DNA from 3 places in the Pseudoflavonifractor phocaeensis genome. Region 1 is predicted to be linked to each of the others. Evidence: predicted binding sites of a transcription regulator. Region 1 holds the regulator's gene; each other region holds the start of a gene.
What was found. Region 1 encodes Rex, which represses fermentation and respiration genes when NADH is low (regulators of the CRP and FNR family bind a similar motif). Its sites were predicted from a motif close to ATTGTTAANNNNTTAACAAT; they were not measured.
Positions count from the first base shown of each region.

Region 1 (3,255 bases):
AGCTGCTTTTTGCCTTCGGCATCCGGCAAGTGGGACAGAAAGCGGCCCAAGTCCTGGCCCGGCAGTTCGGTTCTCTGGAGGCCTTGGAGGCCGCCACGGAGGAGGAGCTGACCGCGGTCCCCGACATTGGCGGCATCACCGCCCAAAGCCTTACCGCCTGGTTTCAGGACCCCCAGTCCAAGCATCTGATTGAAACTCTGAAAGAGGCCGGCGTCAACATGAGCAGCCGGGCCGAACCGGTAGGGGACAAGCTCGCCGGCCTCACCTTCGTCCTCACCGGAGAACTGGAGCACTTCAGCCGGAAAGAGGCGGGGGAGAAGATTCAGGCCATGGGCGGGAAGGTGTCCGGCTCCGTGTCCAAAAAGACCTCCTATGTGGTGGCGGGAGAAGCTGCCGGTTCCAAACTCCGTAAAGCGCAGGAACTTAACATTCCGGTTTTAGATGAGACAGCACTGATCGCCCTGCTGGAAGAATAAAAAACGTCTGCGTGGGAAATCCCACGCAGACGCCTTACATATTTGTTCAGCCCTTCCACCAGATAACCTTGTTTTCATCATACTGGTCCTCTCTGGGGTTTACATGTTCGGGGTGCCCAATGGCAATGACCCCCATGGGAAGCTGATTGACGGGGATCTCAAACGCCTTCCGAAAGGAGTCGATCCGATCCTCCGCCGGCGCCAATCCGCACCAACAGGCGCTCAACCCCTGGTGGACCGCCTCCAGCAGCAGGTTTTCAATGGCCGCTCCACAGTCCAGATAGGCGTGTCCCTCCGTAAACGCCTCGTCCAAATCTGCCGAGACAATGATGGCCGCCTGGGCCTGGAGCATCATCTTGGCGTAGGGATGGATCTCACTGATATGGTCCAGGGAAGTCCGGTCTGTTACCACAATGAACCTCCACTCCTGACAGTTTTTTGCCGTTGGGGCGTTCATCGCCGCCCGCAGAAGCTCTGTTAACTCTTCTCGCTTGACAGGCTCCTGTGTATAGTGCCGGACACTTCTGCGCTGAAAAATTTCTGGAAGCATGAAAACGACCTCCTCATTATAAATGACCGGACGGATCCTTGTTATTTCGTTATATCATAAGATTTTACCATCCGCAAGCATTTGTGAAAAAGTTGACAACGAAGTGTGGATGGGTTAGACTAAATAAAATAATTCTTCCTATATCGACAAAGTGAGGTGGACGAATGAAAAAGCAGAAGGTATCCAGCGCAGTCATTCGCCGTTTGCCCCGCTATTACCGCCATTTGACCGATCTCTATCTGGCGGGTGTGGTACGAATCTCCTCCAGCGCGCTTGGCAAATCTATGAATCTGACCGCCTCTCAGATTCGTCAGGACCTGTCTTGTTTCGGGGAATTTGGCCAGCAGGGCTATGGTTACAATGTAGAATCTCTCCGGGATGAGATCGCGGAAATCCTGGGTATGAACCAAAAGCATACCGCCGTTATCCTGGGAGTAGGCAACCTGGGGCGGGCTCTCATGGAAAATTTCCATTTTGACCGCAGCGGCTTTACCCTCACCGCCGCCTTCGATGTGGACCCAAATCTGATCGGCAAGAGCGTTTCCGACGTACAAGTCCATCCAGTTGAGGAACTGGAACGCTACCTGCGGGAGACCTCTGTCAGCGTGGGGGTCCTGACCGTGCCCCGGGCCGCTGCCGCCCCCATGTCGGAGCGTCTGGTGGCCGGCGGAGTAAAGGGTATCTGGAACTTCACCAACGCCGAGCTCGACATGGGCCGGTCCGGCGTCGTGGTGGAGAACGTACATTTTGCAGACAGCCTGCTGGCCCTCAGCTACATGATCTCGGAGGCGCCATGAAACGAAGAAACGCCGTAGCCCTGCTTCTGGCAGGGACCCTGCTCACAGGGGTGGCGGCCATGGCCGCCGACGCCGGCTCCGCGGGAGATCCGCTGATTGCGCTCAACTGGCTGAAAAACACCTTTATCCCCAAAACTGTGACCGCCGCGGAAGAGCGAATCGACGCCCGGACCCAGGAGATGTATCAAAGCGCACGCTCCGCTCAATCCGGCGGAACGGAACTGCGGGTCAAGCGGGGGGACGTACTCCGCCTGGAGACAGGTTCCGGCCTTATCGCCCTGGCCGGATCCCTCTCTGGGACCTCTACCGGCGTGATCGTGGACGTCACGGAGGGAACCCAGCTGGCTTCCGGTGGTACTTTGGCCGTAAACCACCGGTATTTGGCGGCGGAGGAGACCACCGCGGCCTTTTCCGTCACCTCGGATACGGCGGTGGTCCGCCTCACCGGCAGCTATACCATGAGTCCCAGCGGGGAAACAGACTATAACGCTCTTGCGGACGCCCTGAAATCCATGGGGCTGTTTCGGGGGAGCGACGCCGGCTATGGCTCCGGCTACGATCTGGAAAAGGCCCCCACCCGCATCCAGGGCCTTATCATGTTCCTGCGCCTCATGGGCGAGGAGCAGGCGGCTCTGCAATATTCCAGCATCGTCACCTTTGCCGACGTCCCTGACTGGGCTCTGCCCTACGTGGCCTACGCCTACGATAAGGGGTACACGAAAGGCAACGCCGTGGACGAACAGTGGCGGGTGTGGTTCGGCACGGACAGCCCGCTGGCGCCCAACGACTACATGACCTTCCTGCTTCGGGCTCTGGGATATTCTGAATCCTCTGATTTCAGTTGGCTCACCGCCGTGGCCGACGCCAAAAATCTGGGGGTCCTGACAGCGGGGGAGGAGTCCCTTCTCTCAAATGGAACGCCTTTCCTCCGTTCCCATGTAGTTTATCTCTCATACTTCTCCCTTTCTGCCCATTTGAAAGGGGAGAGCACCACACTCCTGGACCGGCTGATCTCCTCCGGGACCGTCAGTGCCCTTGTGAGCGTAGCTGTGGACAGGCTGTAAATAAAATGATGTGTACGCAAAGAGGCGTATGGGCCTGCCCGAAGCTGGGACAGGCCCATGCGTTTTTTCTTTCAGTTGAAAGAGTGGGCGCTCAAAGAGGGGGGAGGAGCTGTTTCAGCCCGGCTAAACTGACACAAACGAGGAAGAAAGAGGGAAAACCCATGAACCGTATTCAAAAGCGCCTAGGCGCGGGACTGTTGTCCGCCGCCATCACACTGTCGCTGTCCCTTCCCACGCTGGCCGTGGAACCGGAAAATGCCCTTTCCGGATACGAGGCCGGTGATGTCCTGACCTGGAAGGCAGTTAAAAATTTCCTTACCGAGCAGGGAGAGCTGGACTTTTCTGTCCCGGAGCTTCGCCCCGCCGCA
Region 1 is NZ_JBCDMT010000004.1:197,444-200,698, reverse strand. Features, by position in the region: gene ligA (NAD-dependent DNA ligase LigA) at 1-476, shown strand, start outside; gene AAEU42_RS08165 (nitroreductase family protein) at 523-1,026, opposite strand; gene AAEU42_RS08160 (redox-sensing transcriptional repressor Rex) at 1,191-1,823, shown strand; gene AAEU42_RS08155 (hypothetical protein) at 1,820-2,887, shown strand; gene AAEU42_RS08150 (CocE/NonD family hydrolase) at 3,049-3,255, shown strand, end outside.

Region 2 (3,255 bases), on a different contig from region 1:
GGTGCAGTCCTTCCAGCGGGTGCCCAGGAAGGAGCAGTTGGAGAAGTCGCAATTCTCGAACCGGACCTGATAAAAGGAGGACCCGGCGAAGAGGCACTTGACGAACCGGCACTTTTGGAAAGTGACGGCGGTCCAGTCCAGGCCGGTCAGGTCGGCGTTTTCCAGGACCTCGTTTTGGAAGATTTGATCGTCGATGTTGTCGTCCTCTTCCCGGGCGGCGGACAGGGCTTGGTGAAGCATGGTATCGTCTCCTTGGGTAGTTGTGGGGTCTAGTATAACATAGGTTTGTCCGCCTTGGAAGGTGGGAGGCCAGGGGGACCGTCTTTTCCACGTGGAAAAGACGGTCCCCCTGCTGTGCTCTATTGAAAGAGTGACCCGCCCGGCATAGCCGGGCGGCCTATGCTACAGTTCCGATTCTCTCTCCCCCAAGACCCCCTCTCAACGACCAGCCAAGGAGGCTCCGGCCCCCTTGTTTGGGTTCATTTTCCAAGCTGTCCACAAGAATACAGGAAAACCCCGGGGCCGCACTTTGTAGCAGCTACGGGGTTCGGTGGATCTTAGGCTTCCCCTGGGGGAAGCTGTCGAGCGCAGCGAGACTGATGAGGGGAACTTATCTCTTTAGCAGGGCCTTTCCCGTTATCCGCAGTTCCCCTCATCCGTCAGCCCTCCGGGCTGCCACCTTCCCCCAGGGGGAAGGCTAAAGACCAACCTTCTGTCAAGCACACGTCAGCGGCCGAGCGGCGCAAGAGGGACCACGTATCGCACAGACGCTTCCGTGCTTTTCCCCCAAACAACGAGCAGTATACCTGCTACTGAAAAGGGAATCTGCGACCAGGTCAGCACCCAAGACTTTTCTTTGGGGGTCTGGGGGACGTTTCTTTTCCTCGGGAAAAGAAACGTCCCCCAGATTTACGCACGTCCCGACGTGCAATCAGCCAAAAGAAAAGGAGCACCTGCCGTCACTCGGACGACAGGTGCTCCTTTTGTCGAAGCAAATCTTACTTGTGATCCACAGAAAACATATGACGAATGAGATCCAGCACCTTGTTGGAATAGCCCCACTCGTTATCGTACCAGGACACGACCTTCACGAAGGTATCGGTCAGGGCAATGCCGGCCTTGGCGTCAAAAATGGAGGTGTGGGGATCGCCCAGGAAATCGCTGGAGACCACATCCTCGTCGGTGTAGTCCAGGATGCCCTTCAACTCGCCCTCGGCGGCCTTCTTCATGGCGGCGCAGATCTCGTCGTACTTGGCGGGCTTAGCCAGGTTGACAGTCAGATCCACCACGGACACGTCCAGGGTGGGCACCCGCATGGACATGCCGGTGAGCTTGCCGTTGAGCTCGGGAATGACCTTGCCCACGGCCTTGGCGGCGCCGGTGGAGGAGGGGATGATGTTGCCGGCGGCGGCGCGGCCGCCGCGCCAATCCTTGGCGGAGGGGCCGTCCACGGTCTTCTGGGTGGCGGTGGTGGAGTGGACGGTGGTCATCAGACCGTCGGCAATGCCGAAGTTGTCGTGGAGGACCTTGGCGATGGGGGCCAGGCAGTTCGTGGTGCAGGAGGCGTTGGACACGAACTGCATGTCGGGGGTGTACTTATCCAGGTTGACGCCGCACACGAACATGGGGGTGTCGTCCTTGGAGGGAGCGGACATGACCACTTTCTTGGCGCCGGCGTCGATGTGGGCCTGGGCCTTCTCCTTGGTCAGGAACACGCCGGTGGACTCCACCACGTATTCGGCCCCGACCTTGCCCCAGGGGATGTCCTTGGGATCCTTCTGGGCAAAGAACTGGACCTCTTTGCCGTTGACGATGATGGAGTGGTCGGTGAAGCTGACCTCCCCGTCAAAGCGGCCGTGCATGGTATCGTACTTCAGCATGTAGGCCATATAGTCGGGGGTCATGAAGGGATCGTTGATGCCCACGAACTCGATGTCGGAGGAATTGATGCCGGCCCGGAAGACCAGGCGGCCGATCCGGCCAAAGCCGTTGATGCCAACCTTGATGCTCATGTTCATTACTCCTTTGTGATTGATTTAACGAACCTGCCAACTACAAATTATAGACTACTTTACAGCAATTTGGAAGTGGAAAAATGCTGTTTTGCGGAGAAAATTTCAGAGAATTTGTATCACAAATTTTATATATTCGACAACAAGCGACCCACTGCGACAAAAAGGCCTTGTTGGAGGGCCCAGATTTTGCTATACTGCCAATAGTGAAATCGGTACAACCTAGGACGGACAGGGGGGTGCGCCATGGAAGATCAAGCTGGCGATAAGCTGGTCCAGGAGCTGCGCGAGCAGGTGGGCAACCTGCTGGCCGCGTCTCAGTTGTTGACCCCGCTTGTCCGGGAGCAGGGCGGAAAGAAAGAGATGGACTATCTGGCCATGATGAACCAGAGCCTCTACCGCCTTCTGCGCACCATCGCCCACCTGGAGCTGACCCAGGAGAAGGCGCCCACCTTCCGGCCGATGACCCTGGACCTGGCGGGACTGTGCCTGGAGCTGGGCCGCAGGGTGGAGGCTTTGGCCGGGCAGGCCGGAGTGGAGTTCCGCTGCGAGCTGGGGGAGGAGACCCTCCTGACGGCGGCGGACGGCGGCCTGGTGGAGCTGGCACTGCTGAATCTGATTTCCAATGCCATTGAGGCGGCGGGGCCGGGCGGACACGTGGGGCTGAAGCTGAGCCGGAAGGGCGCCCTGGCCATCCTGGCGGTGCGGGACGACGGCCCCGGCCTGAGCAAGCGGGAAGAGGCCGGGGAGGACCCCTATCTCAAAGAGGCGGGGGGCCTGGGCCTGGGGCTGGCCGCGGCCCGGCGGACGGCGGCCCTTCACGGCGGCGCGCTGGTGCTGGAGAATCGGGAAGAGGGGGGCGTCCGGGCGGTGCTCTCCCTGCCCATCCGCAATCAAAAAGAGGACATCGTCAGATCGCCCCGCATGGGCTACGATTTGACCGGCGGCTTTTCCACGGCGCTGGTGGAGCTTTCCAGGGTCCTGCCCTATACGGTATTTATGCCCGAAACGTTGGATTAAATTTCGCAAGGCCCGGCGGTTTCGCCGGGCCTTTTTGCGGGCCGGACCATTTGACGGCGGACCCCCGCCGTGCTACAATCTGAAAAACAGCGGTGAGAGAGGGCGATGGTGTGGATCGGATTCAACTGGTGGAAGAGCTGCTGAGCGCCAGCCGAAAGTCGGCGATCGCACAGATGGGCTTCTGGGAGCGGCCCCGGGAGTACGCCCCCGGCGACACCCTGTA
Region 2 is NZ_JBCDMT010000001.1:390,006-393,260, forward strand. Features, by position in the region: gene AAEU42_RS01940 (pentapeptide repeat-containing protein) at 1-240, opposite strand, end outside; gene gap (type I glyceraldehyde-3-phosphate dehydrogenase) at 999-2,012, opposite strand; gene AAEU42_RS01950 (sensor histidine kinase) at 2,259-3,032, shown strand; gene AAEU42_RS01955 (MarR family winged helix-turn-helix transcriptional regulator) at 3,143-3,255, shown strand, end outside.
Region 2: gap (type I glyceraldehyde-3-phosphate dehydrogenase) is a predicted target of Rex. The motif match lies at 2,025-2,044, and genes of this name have one in related genera.

Region 3 (3,255 bases), on a different contig from region 1:
GGTGAAGCCCTCCCGGGAAATGCACCGGGCGTCCAGCCAAGCCTGGAGCTGGTCCTCGCCCCCCAGCTGCTCGGCCACGGCGGCCAGCTCGTCCTCGATCTGCTTGTGCTGTTCCTCGGTGAGGACCACCCCCTGCTCCCCGGCCTTGGTCTCGATGACCCGGTAGAGCTTGGCGGTCTCCAGGGCGTCGGCCTTCAGCGTGTCCCCCGTGGGGGTGCCGTCGGCACTCAGGCTCTCCTCCCAGGCGGTGTCGTCCCTGAGCTTCCCGTAATACTTCTGCTGGGAGATGGCGTTCAAAAGCCAGAACAGGTATTCCTCGGTGTCCACGCTCTGGCCGTCCACCTGGACGATCTCGCTGTCCCGCTTCAGGTCGGCGGTCTGATAGGCCACGTCGTCGGGATCGGCCGTCACCCCGCAGCCCGCCAGCAGGGTCAGCGCCAGCGTCCCGGCGATCAGCTGTAACTTTTTCATGGTTCTCCTCCTTGGTGCGTTTCGTGTCACGTGTGCCATTGTACCACCAATTTCCTGTCGAGACAATGAAAACCGGCGGCCCTTTTTGAAATGTTTACAAATTTCAGAAAAGCGGGCCCCGCGGAAAAAGGGCGGCGGCACGGCATCCGCCGTACCGCCGCCCTTCCGTTCAGATCAAAAGGCTCAGCACTTCTCGAAGATGGTGGCCACGCCCTGGCCGCCGCCGATGCACAGGGTGGCGAGGCCCTTCTTGGCCTCGGGCCGCTTCTGCATCTCGTGCAGGAGGGTGACGATGATCCGCGCGCCGGAGGCGCCCACCGGGTGGCCGATGGAAATGGCGCCGCCGTTGACGTTCACCTTGTCCATGTCGAAGCCCAGCTCCCGGGCCACGGCGATGGACTGGGCGGCAAAGGCCTCGTTGGCCTCCACCAGGTCGATGTCCTCGATGGTCACGCCGGCCTTCTTCATGGCCTCACGGGAGGCGGGCACGGGGCCCACGCCCATGATCTTGGGGTCCACGCCGCCGTGGCCCCAGCTCACCAGCTTGGCCATGGGCTTCAGGCCGTACTTCTCCACCGCCTCGCCGGAGGCCAGGAGGATGGCGGCGGCGCCGTCGTTGATGCCGGAGGCGTTGCCCGCGGTGACCCGCTGGACGTGCTTGTGGGCGTCGGCCTCGTGGATCTCCTTGGGCTCAAAGGTGTGGACCACCTCGTTCTCCACGCCGTCGGGGCCCACGGGGAAGGCGCCGCGCAGCTTGGCCAGGCTCTCCACGGTGGTGCCGGCCCGGGGGAACTCGTCCACCTTGAACTCCACCATCTCCTTCTTCTGCTTGACCATGACGGGGACGATCTCGTCGGCGAACTTGCCCGCCTTCTGGGCGGCCTCGGCCTTCTGCTGGGAAGAGGCGCCGAAGGCGTCCAGCTCCTCCCGGGTGATGCCCCACACGTCGCAGATGTTCTCGGCGGTGGTGCCCATGTGGTAGTTGTTGTAGGCGTCCCACAGGCCGTCCTTGATCATGGTGTCCACCATCTTGGTGTCGCCCATGCGGGCGCCGTAGCGGCCGGTGGGGATGGCGTAGGGGGCGGCGGACATGTTCTCGGTGCCGCCGGCCACGATTACGTCGGCGTCGCCGCACATGATGGCCCGGGCGGCTTCAATGACGCTCTTCATGCCGGAGCCGCAGACCATGCCAACGGTGTAGGCGGGGACGGAGTAGGGCAGGCCGGCCTTCACGCCCACCTGGCGGGCGGGGTTCTGGCCCAGGGCGGCGGTGAGGATGCAGCCGAACATCAGCTCGTCCACCTGCTCGGGCTTCACGTTGCCCCGCTTCAGGACTTCCTTGACCACGGCGGCGCCCAGGTCGGCGGCGGGGACGTCCTTCAGGCTTCCGCCGAAAGAACCAACGGCGGTCCGGCAGCAGTTCACGACATAGACTTCCTTCATATGTATGACCCTCCAAAAATAAATGTTTGTGGCCCGAAAGCCCGGTTTCTTCTCCGATAGCCCTTATTATAAACGCCCGGTCTGAAAAATGCAATACAAAGTTTGTGAAAAGTTTAACGTTTTTTGATCAGGGAAAAGAGAGCGCCTCCGGCCAGGGCCGGAGGCGCTCTTCTCATGGCAGTTTTTTCAGGGGTTCAGCCTTTTCAGGCCTCCCCGTCCTCCCGCTTGCGCAGCAGCCACAGTCCCGCCGCCGCCAGGGAGACGCTGACCGCCAGCAGGCCCAGAGTAATGGTGGGGTCCGCCGGCTGGGCCGTGGTGCCGGTCTGGGGCAGATTGCCCAGAGGCGTGCCCTCGTCCAGGATCACGGTCCCGGTGTCCTCGTCCGGCGTGTCCGCCAGGGGGACCGAAGGCTCTTCGATGATCGTCTCCTCCTGGGGCAGGTCGGTCAGGGGGACCTCCTCGTCGGGAATGATCACCTCTCCGTTCCCGGCGGGGGGCGTCACCTCAGGAGGCGGAGTTTCGGAAGGCTGTCTGGTGTTGGTCGTGTCCCGATCGTTGTTCCGGTCGTCATCCCGGTTATCGTCCCTGCCGGGGTCCCCGCTGGTGATAACGGTGTAGGCGTTGGTGACCACCATCGACCACTCTTTCCCGCCGCCCACGGTCACCTGGTTGGTGTTGGTGTGGGTGGGGCCGGTTTCCACGTATTCCTCCAGCTGATAGCTGACCGCGGGGCCGTTATAGCCGCCCACGGAGGAGCCGCTGGTCTCTTGAATGGTGTAGGTCCCCGCCTCCACCCGCGCCTGGAAGAGGAAATTCGCCCGGTAGCTGCCGTCATCCTCCCGGGTAAAGTCCCCGGCGGTGAGGGTCACGGTGTCCAGCTCGGTGTCCCCGTTCTTCAGGGCCAGGGTCACGGAGTAGCCCTGGGGCAGGCTGGAGAGGCCGGTGACGACCTTCTCGCCGCCCACCGAATAGGTGTCGACTCCCCGGAGGTACTTCAGCGTGACGGTGAGGGTCCCCTCGGCGGGCACCGTCAGATTATCCGGGGTATGCCCGGTGTAGGTGTAGTCGTCGTGTCCATCATAGGTGGTGACCTTCTCCAGGTCGGCCGCCTTGACCTTTTGCCCCACGATGATCTTGGCTTCGGCCAGGGTGTCCACGGTCACCGGATCGCTGGCGCCCACCTTGACGGGCGCGCCGCCGTTCTCCGCCTGCCAATACTCATGGACCACCTGAATGCTGGTCTCCTTGGGCAGGACCGGGACGGGTTTTTCGTCTTCTTTCAGCCGGTAGAGGACCCCGTCCACGTGGTAGGGGCAGTTGTCCTTGCCGTACTTGACCACG
Region 3 is NZ_JBCDMT010000005.1:458,198-461,452, reverse strand. Features, by position in the region: gene AAEU42_RS11840 (peptidylprolyl isomerase) at 1-471, opposite strand, end outside; gene AAEU42_RS11835 (acetyl-CoA C-acetyltransferase) at 655-1,914, opposite strand; gene AAEU42_RS11830 (DUF11 domain-containing protein) at 2,118-3,255, opposite strand, start outside.
Region 3: AAEU42_RS11835 (acetyl-CoA C-acetyltransferase) is a predicted target of Rex. The motif match lies at 2,016-2,035, and genes of this name have one in related genera.